3 regions of the Nonomuraea sp. NPDC001831 genome follow, and region 1 is predicted to be linked to each of the others. Evidence: riboswitches for the same ligand, from Rfam matches in the RefSeq annotation. Region 1 holds a riboswitch; each other region holds the start of a gene.
The links. Region 1 has a riboswitch for cyclic di-AMP ahead of ACFYYW_RS29300 (hypothetical protein). Riboswitches for the same ligand answer to the same signal wherever they lie in the genome.
Positions count from the first base shown of each region.

Region 2: linked by a shared signal. The riboswitch ahead of ACFYYW_RS34900 (C40 family peptidase) and the one ahead of ACFYYW_RS29300 (hypothetical protein) in region 1 are both predicted to bind cyclic di-AMP.
Region 3: linked by a shared signal. The riboswitch ahead of ACFYYW_RS35880 (hypothetical protein) and the one ahead of ACFYYW_RS29300 (hypothetical protein) in region 1 are both predicted to bind cyclic di-AMP.

Region 1 covers NZ_JBIATU010000010.1:15,141-18,405, reverse strand. Annotated here, with positions in the region: gene ACFYYW_RS29310 (amidohydrolase family protein) at 1-2, opposite strand, end outside; gene sigJ (RNA polymerase sigma factor SigJ) at 162-1,070, shown strand; gene ACFYYW_RS29300 (hypothetical protein) at 1,087-2,052, opposite strand; cyclic di-AMP (ydaO/yuaA leader) riboswitch at 2,058-2,196, opposite strand; gene galT (galactose-1-phosphate uridylyltransferase) at 2,265-3,265, opposite strand, start outside.
Region 2 covers NZ_JBIATU010000013.1:221,961-225,225, reverse strand. Annotated here, with positions in the region: gene ACFYYW_RS34905 (3-isopropylmalate dehydrogenase) at 146-1,192, opposite strand; cyclic di-AMP (ydaO/yuaA leader) riboswitch at 1,292-1,453, shown strand; gene ACFYYW_RS34900 (C40 family peptidase) at 1,484-2,047, shown strand; gene ACFYYW_RS34895 (NAD(P)-dependent alcohol dehydrogenase) at 2,031-3,023, opposite strand; gene ACFYYW_RS34890 (DUF2306 domain-containing protein) at 3,216-3,265, shown strand, end outside.
Region 3 covers NZ_JBIATU010000014.1:133,403-136,667, reverse strand. Annotated here, with positions in the region: gene ACFYYW_RS35885 (alpha/beta fold hydrolase) at 1-727, opposite strand, end outside; gene ACFYYW_RS35880 (hypothetical protein) at 782-1,489, opposite strand; cyclic di-AMP (ydaO/yuaA leader) riboswitch at 1,665-1,799, opposite strand; gene ACFYYW_RS35875 (DUF5302 domain-containing protein) at 1,965-2,165, opposite strand; gene ACFYYW_RS35870 (MDR family MFS transporter) at 2,213-3,265, opposite strand, start outside.

The DNA of each region.
Region 1 (3,265 bases):
ATCGAAGCTCTCCCTCGTGAGCCGTGAACCCTCGGACGCCATCACAGAGGGGCAACCGGCCGGGAACTGTGACATGAGTGGCATAGATCACGCTTGATGGCTTCATGTCACAATCGCCGCTCGTCGGGACTCTTCGGTTGCGACAGATGAGGAGACCCGCCATGACACCGACCCCGCAGCACCCCGCCGACGCCGCCACCGAGCAGTTCCTCGGCTACCGGGAACTGCTGTTCTCCGTGGTCTACAACATGCTCGGCAGCGTCGCCGACACCGAGGACGTGCTGCAGGAGGCGTGGCTGGCCTGGTCCGCCCGGCACCGCAGGCCGGAGGCCGGACCGGTGGAGAACGTCCGGGCCTACCTGGTGCGGATCGCGGTGAACCAGGCGCTCGCCCGGCGGGCGGACCTGAGCCGCCGGCAGGAGACCTACGTCGGCCCGTGGCTGCCGGAACCGCTGGTCACGGCCCCGGACAACGCCGGGGGCGCCGCCGGGAGCGGGGAGTCGTTGTCGATGGCGGTGCTGGTCGTGCTGGAGACGCTGTCACCGCTGGAACGAGCGGTCTTCGTGCTGCACGAGGTGTTCGGGTTCAGTCATCTGGAGACGGCCGACATCCTCGGGCGCACGCCGGCGGCGGTCCGGCAGCTCGCGGCCCGCGCCCGTCGCCACGTTCATGCCCGCCGTCCGCGTCACCGGACCGAGCCCGGCGTGCACGCCGAGGTGACCGAGCGGTTCGCCGCGGCCGCCCTCGGCGGTGACCTGCGGGCCCTGCTGGAGGTGCTGGCGCCGGAGGTGACCCTGTGGACCGACGGTGGCGGCAAGGGGCCCGCCACCAGCCTGCACCCGGTCCACGGCCGGGACGAGGTGGCTGCGATCTTCATGTCCGTGGCCGCGACGCTGACCCCCGGCGCGGTGGACCTGCGCCACCGGCGGGTGGCCGGGGATCCGTGCGCGCTGGTCTTCTCCGGTGGCGGCCCGCTGGCCGTGGTCGTCGTCGATCTCACGCCCGAGGGCGACCGGATCGCCGCCGTTTACTCCGTCACCAACCCCGACAAGCTGACCGGCATTCGCTGAGCCGCCGGCCCCGCGGCTAGTTCATCGAGATGTGCACGTGGTCGTAGTGGTTCTCGGTGATGCTGCCGCGGTCGGACATCGAGCGCCAGCCCGAGCCCTGGTTGATGCGCTGCTTCCAGATCACGTACTTGACGCCCAGCTTGGCCTTGTTCTTCAGGGCCCAGTCGGCCAGCCGGTCGCCGAGCGCGTTGTTGACGGCGCTCGGCATGGTGCCGCCCGTGCTCATCATGAAGTCGCAGGCCCGGCCGAGCGGGTGCTCGCCGCTGGAGCCGGCCCGGAAGCAGCCCACCTCGTACGGCAGCGAGAAGTTCTTCTGCACCTGCGCGCGCATCAGCCGGGTGCGCGGCGTGATGTTGTCCGAGCCGGCCGGCAGCTCGGGCGCCCAGCTCCCGTCGGACTTCTTGCCCGGCCCGAACGGCACGAGGTCCTGGAGCTTCTTCTTGATGTCGTCGATGACGTCCTGGGCGTCGTCGCGCTGCTCGGCCACCTCCGCCGTGCCCGCCTTCAGCTGCGTCGCGAGCGCGGCGGCGGCCGTGGCGGCCTTCTTCTGGTCGTCGCGGGCCTTGGCCACGCTGTCCACGACCGCCTGCTGCTCGGCGGTGAGCTGTTCGAGCACGGCCGCGCCGCCGCCGTCCGGGGTCAGCATGAAGCCCGGCAGGGAGGCGTCGCGGCTCTGGTAGCGCAGCCGGGCGATCTCGGCGACCCGCTGCTCGGCCGTGGCGACCGCCTGCTCGGCGGCGGTGAGCCGCTGCTGGGCGGCGGTGGCGGCCTGCTGGGCCTTGGCCAGCTCGACCCGCTTGAGGTTGTACGTCTCGATCAGCTTGTCGACCTTGCGGTTGAGCTGCTTGAGCTGGGCCCGCAGCTGCGCCTCCGACGGCTTGGGCGCGGCTGACGCCGAGACTGAGGCGGCGGCCGGCTGGACGAGCAGGGCGGTGGCGGTGATGAGACCGACGGCAAGACTCGCGGGGGACGAAGCCGCCACGTGGTTGTTCCTCTCCCTCTGCCGGCCGGGTTAGCTGACGGGTTCGGGCACGGGAGCATTCCCTACCACTTACGCGGATTCACCCCGGATGCGATGGGTCCCCGGCTCCCGGGCAACACGCCCGGGATTAGGCGTACAACGACCGTTATGGCCGGTGTCTAACGGGATATTAGTGGTAGATCACGAGTCATGCGACTTTAATGAGAAACCAATTAGTGATCAATTCGTGATCGCAACATGCGTGCCGCCTCCTCCGGCAGCACGTCGTTGACGAAGGCCCCCATGGCCGACTCCGAGCCCGCCAGGTACTTCAGCTTCCCGGGCGCCCGCCTGATGCTGAACAGCTCCAGGTGCAGGTAGGCCAGCTCGCGGCCGTACCGCACCGGCGCCTGGTGCCAGGCCGAGATGTACGGCATCGCCACCCCGAACAGCGCGTCGAGCGCCCGCAGCACCGAGGTGTACAGCGGCGCGAACGCGGCCCGCTCCTCCTCCGACAGCGCCGCCAGGTCGGGCACCTGCCGGTGCGGATACACGTGCACCTCGAACGGCCAGCGCGCGGCGGCCGGGACGAACGCCGTCCAGAGCTCGTTGGCGGCCACCACCCGCGTGCCGGCGGCCCGCTCGGCGGCCAGCACGTCGGCGAACAGGTTGCCGCCCGTGTGCCGCGAGGCGGCCCCGAGCTGGAGCTTGGTGCGCGGGGTCACGTAGGGGTAGGCGTAGATCTGCCCGTGCGGGTGGGGGAGCGTGATGCCGATCTCCTCGCCCCTGTTCTCGAAGCAGAACACCTGCTCGACGCCCTCGATGCCGGACAGCTCGGCCGTGCGGTCGGCCCACGCCTCCATCACCAGCCTGACCTGGGCGTTGGAGAGCCTGGAGAAGGAGGAGGAGTGGTCGGAGGTGAAGCAGACCACCTCACACCGCCCGACACCCGGCCGCACCTCACTCAGGCCACCGACATCCCCGTAAGTCCCAAAATTTCCGGAGAAAGAGGGAAAGCGGTTCTCGAACACCACCACGTCATAGTCGTGGGCCGGGATCTCCGACGCCCGCGTGTCGGACGACGGGCACAACGGGCACTCGTCGGCCGGCGGCAGGAACGTGCGCGTCTGCCGGTGGCCGGCGATCGCGATCCACTCCTCGGTCAGCGGGTCGTAGCGCAGCTCGGAGGCCACCGGCCGCGGGTCGAGCGGCCGCCGGTCGATCGCGCTCCGGT
Region 2 (3,265 bases), on a different contig from region 1:
ACTGCCCGCGAGCAGTATTCGTACTTCCTAGTGTCTCGCGATTTGGGATGGCAAGAGGCACTTGGGGGGTTCAATCCCGAAGAACGCGAAAAAGCGCCTGGCAGTCCGCGTTCGGACCGCCAGGCGCGTGCGGGGCTAGACGGTCCTAGCCGGCTACTCGCGCGGCGATGTCGTCGCCGATCTCGCTGGTCGTGCGGCCGGCGCGGCCGGTCACCCGCTCGGCGATGTCGGCGGCCACGGCCTGCTCGACCTTGGCGGCCTCGGCGTGCAGGCCGAGGTGGTCGAGGAGCATGCCCACGGACAGGATGGTGGCGGTCGGGTCGGCCTTGCCCTGACCGGCGATGTCGGGCGCGCTGCCGTGCACCGGCTCGAACATGCTCGGCGAGGTGCGCTCGGGGTTGATGTTGCCGCTGGCCGCCAGGCCGATGCCGCCGGCGATCGCGGCGCCGAGGTCGGTGATGATGTCGCCGAACAGGTTGTCGGTGACGATCACGTCGAAGCGCTCGGGCTGGGTGACGAAGAACATCGAGGCCGCGTCGATGTGGCTGTAGTCGGTGGTGACGTCGGGGAACTCCGCGGCCACGCGGTTGACCGTGCGCTGCCACAGGTCGCCGGCGAAGGTGAGCACGTTTGTCTTGTGGACGAGCGTGAGCTTCTTGCGGGGCCGCGACTGGGCCTTCTGGAAGGCGTAACGCACGACGCGCTCGACGCCGTGGGCGGTGTTCAGCGACTCCTGGGTGGCGATCTCGTGCGGCGTGCCGCGGCGCATGACGCCGCCGGTGCCCGCGTAGAGGCCCTCGGTGCCCTCGCGGACGACGACCATGTCGATGTGCTCGGCGGTGGCGCCGGCCAGCGCGGTCTCGACGCCGGGGAACAGCTTGACCGGCCGCAGGTTGACGTAGTGGTCGAACTCGAACCGGAGCTTGAGCAGCAGGTCGCGCTCCAGGATGCCGGGCGGCACGCTGGGGTCGCCCACGGCGCCGAGCAGGATCGCGTCGTAGCCGCGCAGCTCTTCGAGCACCGCGTCGGGCAGCGTCTCGCCCGTGCGGTGGTAGCGGGCTGCGCCCAGGTCGTAGTGGGTGGGCTCGATCTTCGTGCCCACGGCCTCCAGGACCTTGAGCCCTTCGGCTACGACCTCGGCGCCGATGCCATCCCCGGGGATGACGGCCAGGCGGATGTTACGCGACTCCATGGGCGGTACCTTACCGGCTCGTCTCGGCTGACGAACACATCATCTCAACAACCGGACAATCCGTTTTGGGGGGATTGCGACCTTTTGACCGTTTCGTTAGAGTCCGACGAGCCTAATCCACGCAGCCGCTGCGTGGAGCCGGGGACCCATCTTTTCCCCCCGGGGCGAATCGGCTGCGCCTCTCCCCCGAGAGCGCCGCCGTAGGGCTACTTCCAGGCCCGAGCCCGTCAGCTAACCCGGTCGGCCACGTGGAAGGACAGTCCCCTGTCTAGCATCGCCATCTTTTTGGCGGTGGCAGCGGGCGCCGCAGGTCTCGCGCCTGCCGCCCCCGCGGCTCCCGCCGCTCCGGCCGCCCCCGCCCCCTCCGTCACCCTCACCGGCCCCCAGGTGAAACAGGTCCAGGAACGGCACGTGCCGAAACCGGCCTGGAAGGTCGCCCTCGAATACGCCATGGACAAGCGCGGCACCCCGTACGTGTGGGGCGGCGCCAGCGAACGGGGCTACGACTGCTCGGGCCTCATGCTCCGGGCCTACGAGGACGCCGGCATCGAGCTCCCCAGAACCGCCGCGGAGCAGTACGGCGCCTTCTCCAGGAAGATCTCCTGGAAGGACCTCAAGCCAGGCGACCTGGTGTTCTTCAGCGGCCTCGGCCACGTCGGCATGATCTCCAAGCCCGGCTACATGGTCCACTCCCCCCACACCGGCGACGTGGTGAAGGAGGAACGCCTGTCGCAGTGGCGCAGGCAGGCCTTCGTCGGCGCGGTACGCCCCGACCCCAAGGGCGTCAAGCGCTGGGCCGACTACAAGCAGCTCCAGAAGGCCCCCGCCCCCGCCATGCTCACCGCGACCCTGTGACGACGACCTTCCCCGGGGCGTGCCCCTCCTCCTGGTAGCGGACGGCCGCCGGGAGCTCGCCGAAGGGGAAGGTCCGGTCGATGACCGGGGTGACCGCGCCCCGCTCGATCAGCCCGGTCAGCGTCAGCAGGTTCGCCCTGTTGCTCCCGCAGCGGACGACGTCCGCCCTGACGATCCGCTGCGGGACGAAGGGCCCCGACGCGAGCGCGGCGAACATGTGGCCGGCCGGCTGCACCCAGCGGCCGGCCGGCCCGCCGACCAGCACGTACGTGCCCTTCCTGGTCAGCACGCGGCGGCAGTCCGCGAGCCGGCGACCGCCCGCCACGTCGAGCAGCAGGTCGAAGCGCCGGCCCGAGGCCGCGAAGTCCTCCTTGGTGTGGTCGATGACGTCGTCCGCGCCGAGCGAGCGGACCAGGTCCGCGTTCCGCCCGCTGCACACGCCCGTGACGTGCGCCCCCAGCGCCTTGGCGAGCTGCACGGCGAACGTGCCCACGCCGCCGGACGCGCCGTTGACCAGCACCTTCTGGCCCGGCTGGAGGCGTCCCTCGTCGCGCAGCGCGATCAGCGCGGTGTTGGCCGCCATCGGCACCGCCGCCGCCTGCTCGAACGACAGTCCCGCCGGTTTGGGCGCCACCTCGCCCTGCCGCAGGCAGACGTACTCGCCGAAGCCGCCCCCCAGCGACATCGCGTACACCTCGTCGCCGGGACGGAACAGCGTGACGTCCTTGCCGGCCGCCTCGACCTCCCCCGCCACGTCGGCCCCCAGGACGGCGATGCGCGGCCGGCGCAGCCCGACCCCGCCGCCCATGACCCGGGCCAGGTACGGCTCCCCCCGCATGAAGTGCCAGTCGTAGGGCTGCACGGACGTGGCCCGCACCCGGACCAGCACCTCGTCGTCGCGCGGCACGGGCCGCTCGACGTCGGTCAGGACGAGCTGGTCGGGCGAGCCGAACGAGCTTAGGACGTACGCCTTCATCGTTTTCTCCCTCGTGCCGCTGATGTGCCGCTGATGTGCCGCCAGTGTGGGCGTGACCTGCGCGGACGCTCAACGGTCGAAAGGCGACGGCTCGATGGCCGAAAGTACGACCGCCCGCCCGCCGATGGTGCGAACCGGGATGGGCCGTCCGCGCGATGACCGGGCACGGGCGCAGGCGGCACGCTCTCAGGCATGAGATGGATCGCACCCGCCGGGCTGCTCGCGCTCAGCGTCGTCCCGCT
Region 3 (3,265 bases), on a different contig from region 1:
CCCGCCCGCCGGCGAGCGGCACGAGCTGATCGTCCTCGCCGTGGATGACCAGCGCGGGCACCTTCAGCCCGCCCAGCGCGGACGTGCGGTCGCCCGAGGCCATGATGGCGGCGAGCTGGCGGGCGGTGCCGGCCGGGTCGTGGCAGCGGTCGAAGGCGAGCCCGGCCAGCCTGGTGACGCGTTCGCGGTCCAGCTCCCAGCCGGGGGACCCGAGCACGGCCCAGGTGGTCAGCGCGCCGGCGACGACCCCCTCGCGGTCGGTCGCGGGCTTGGCGAGGAGCACCGCGGCGGCCGCCTCGGTCGGCGGGGCCGCCTGCGGGCTGGGCGTGGACATGATCGAGGTCAGGCTCAGCACGCGGGCGGGGTGCCGGATGGCCAGCGCCTGGGCGATCATCCCGCCCATCGAGGCGCCGACGACGTGCGCGGCGGGCAGGCCCAGGACGTCCATGAGCCCGGCGCTGTCGTCGGCCAGGTCGTCCAGCACGTACGGCGAGGGCGCACCCCATGCGGGCACGCCCTCGTCGTGGAGGTGGGTGGACAGGCCCGCGTCGCGGTTGTCGAACCTGATGACGTGGTGGCCCTGCTCGGCCAGGAGTTCGCAGAACTCGTCGTCCCAGTGGATGAGCTGGGCGCCGAGTCCCATGATGAGCAGCAGGGGCCTGCCTTCCGGGGAGCCGAAGCTCTCGTAGGCGATCTCGATGCCGTTGGCGGCTGCACGCTGGATCACAGCGACCAGAATGTCATTCTGGTCGTGGGGCGTAAAGAGCGGTCTGCCCCGAGATCAGTCGTTGAGGAGCTTGCGCAGACGCTCGCCGCCGAGCACCACGCCGCCGCCGGCCAGCACGAGCACGCCGGCCATCACGGTGCCGCCCATCGCGACGGTCTTCCCGACCTGGCCGCCGGCGGAACCGGCCGCGTCGTCGGCGGGCTTTTCGGCCAGCACCTTGGGGGGCTCGGCCGGGTTGTCGTCGAACCGGCCCCATGCGCCGGTGGAGAAGGCCACGGGGTAGTTCTTCTTGCCCTTGCCGTCGCCCCACTTGGTGATGACGTAGTCGATCTTGATGTGGCCCTGGCCGCCGTTGCCGTCCACGCCGAGCGTGTCGGGGTTGAAGGTGCCGCCGGTCAGCTCGGCGAAGGTCTTGGCGTCGAGGTCGAGCATGACGCCGCGGCTGGAGGGCTCGCCGGGGCCGCGGTCGCCCACGAAGAACGGCATCTTCTTGCCGTTGTAGGTCACGTAACCCTCGGTCATGAGGGGCCAGCTGGGGCTGGCGGCCAGGCCCTTCTGCATGGGCTTGCCGCTGGCGGGCAGGCCGGTGTCGCCGGCGCGGCCGGAGGAGTCGTCCCAGAAGTACGAGGCCTTCGTGGAACCCTTGAGCAGGATCTTCTGGTCGTCGCCGGTGTCGGCGTGGGCGCCGGTGGCGGAGATCGTCAGCGCGCCCATGGCGGACACGGACAGCAGAGCGAGAGAGCGCAGGCCAAATCGAGACATGAAGCAGTGAAGTCCTTCGCGAGGGGACAGGGGGAACGCGCGTGACTACGGTGCGTAACCGGGCAGAGCGCCGAAAAGGTGGTTACGCGGCGCGTGGGGGAAGTCAGGGAAGAGACCGCTCAGCAGGCGGTCGTCACTACACTGTCCGGGGGTACGACGAGGTGGTACATGCGTGAAGTCCTCTCCATCTCGCCTACCGGGTTAGCTGACGGGTTCGGGCGTGGAGATGCCCTACCGGCACATGGCCGGACTCACCCCAATGAGATGGGTCCCCGGTTCCCGACAGGTCGGGATTCGGCGCCAGCTGTCGTCCCTCTCCTGGTAGGGACTACGCCACCAGCTGGTAATTGGTTAAGACCGTACCCAGAGATTCGGACAAATACAAACGAATCGTCATGAACCGGGTAAAGATCTACCTATCATGGCAAAGAGAAAGGGGGCACGGCATGCCGTACCCCCTGCTAAATCGGGCCTTTCAGCCGCCGCTCTTGCGCCTGAAGGATCTTTTACTCGCTGCCGGACCGTGCGCCCCGTGGATCTTCGACGGGTCCACGCCCCTGCCACCCGCGGCCGACTCGGCCTGCTGCCCGCGCTTGCGTTCCAACGCCTCGCGGAACTTGCGCTTCATCTCGTCCTCGGGAGTCTCGCTGACTTCCGGCTCCGGTGTTTCCGCCATGAGGACCTCCTGGTTCTGGGGACATCCACAGCTTCGCACGACGTCGCTTACGACGCGAAACCGGCCTCCACTCTGCTTTCCGCGGCGGGCGCCTGCTCCAGCCGCCTGCCGGGCATCATGACCAGCGCGACCAGGGCGATCACCGCGCCCGCCACGCCCAGCGACGGGATGACCACGGCCGCCGCCGAGGCGTGCGCGGCCGCGAGCCCGTGGACGGGCGCGTCCGTGGTGATGACCGACGTGTACGCGGTGCCGGCCAGCGCCAGCGCCACCGAGCCGCCGATCTGCCGGAAGAAGGTGAGGTTGGCCGAGGCCGTGCCGATGTACCGCGGCGGGACGGCCTGCTGCACGGCCACGGTCAGCCCCGACAACATCGGCCCCATGCCGAGCCCGAGCAGCGCCATCCACCCGGCCAGCAGCAGGCCGTCGGTGCGCACGGTGAGGTTCAGGCACAGCAGGCTGCCGGCTGCCAGCAGGAACGGCGCCCCGACCAGCCACGGCTTGTACGTGCGCGTCCTGGACATCAGCGTGCCCATGAGCGCGCTGCCCGCCACCATGGCCAGCGTCATCGGGTAGATCCTCAGCCCGGACTCGGTGGCGCTGACGCCCAGCGCCTGCTGGAAGTAGCGGGGCAGGAACACCACGCCGGCGTACATGCAGAAGGCGGTGAAGAAGGAGGTCGCGTTGACCAGCGTGTACGTACGGTCCCGGAACAGGTGCATCGGCATGACCGGGTTCGCCACCCGCAACTCGACCAGCACGAACGCGGCCAGCAGCACCAGCGCCAGCAGGATCGGCCCGGCCACGGACGGGGACGTCCAGGAGTTGCCGTCCAGGCCCTTCTCGGTCAGGCCGAGCAGCAGGGCGCTGATGGCCACGCTGAACACCGCGATGCCCGCGTAGTCCGGCCGGCCCCCGCCGCCGGTGCCCGCACGGAACGGCAGCCGCAGCACCACGATCGCGATCAGCACGATCCCGAGCGGCACGTTCACGTAGAAGGCCCACCGCCAGCTCGCGTGGTCGGTGAACAACCCGCCCAGGAAGGGCCCGGCCAGGTACGTCAAGGCCATCACGCCGCCGAGCGCGCCCTGCACGCGGGC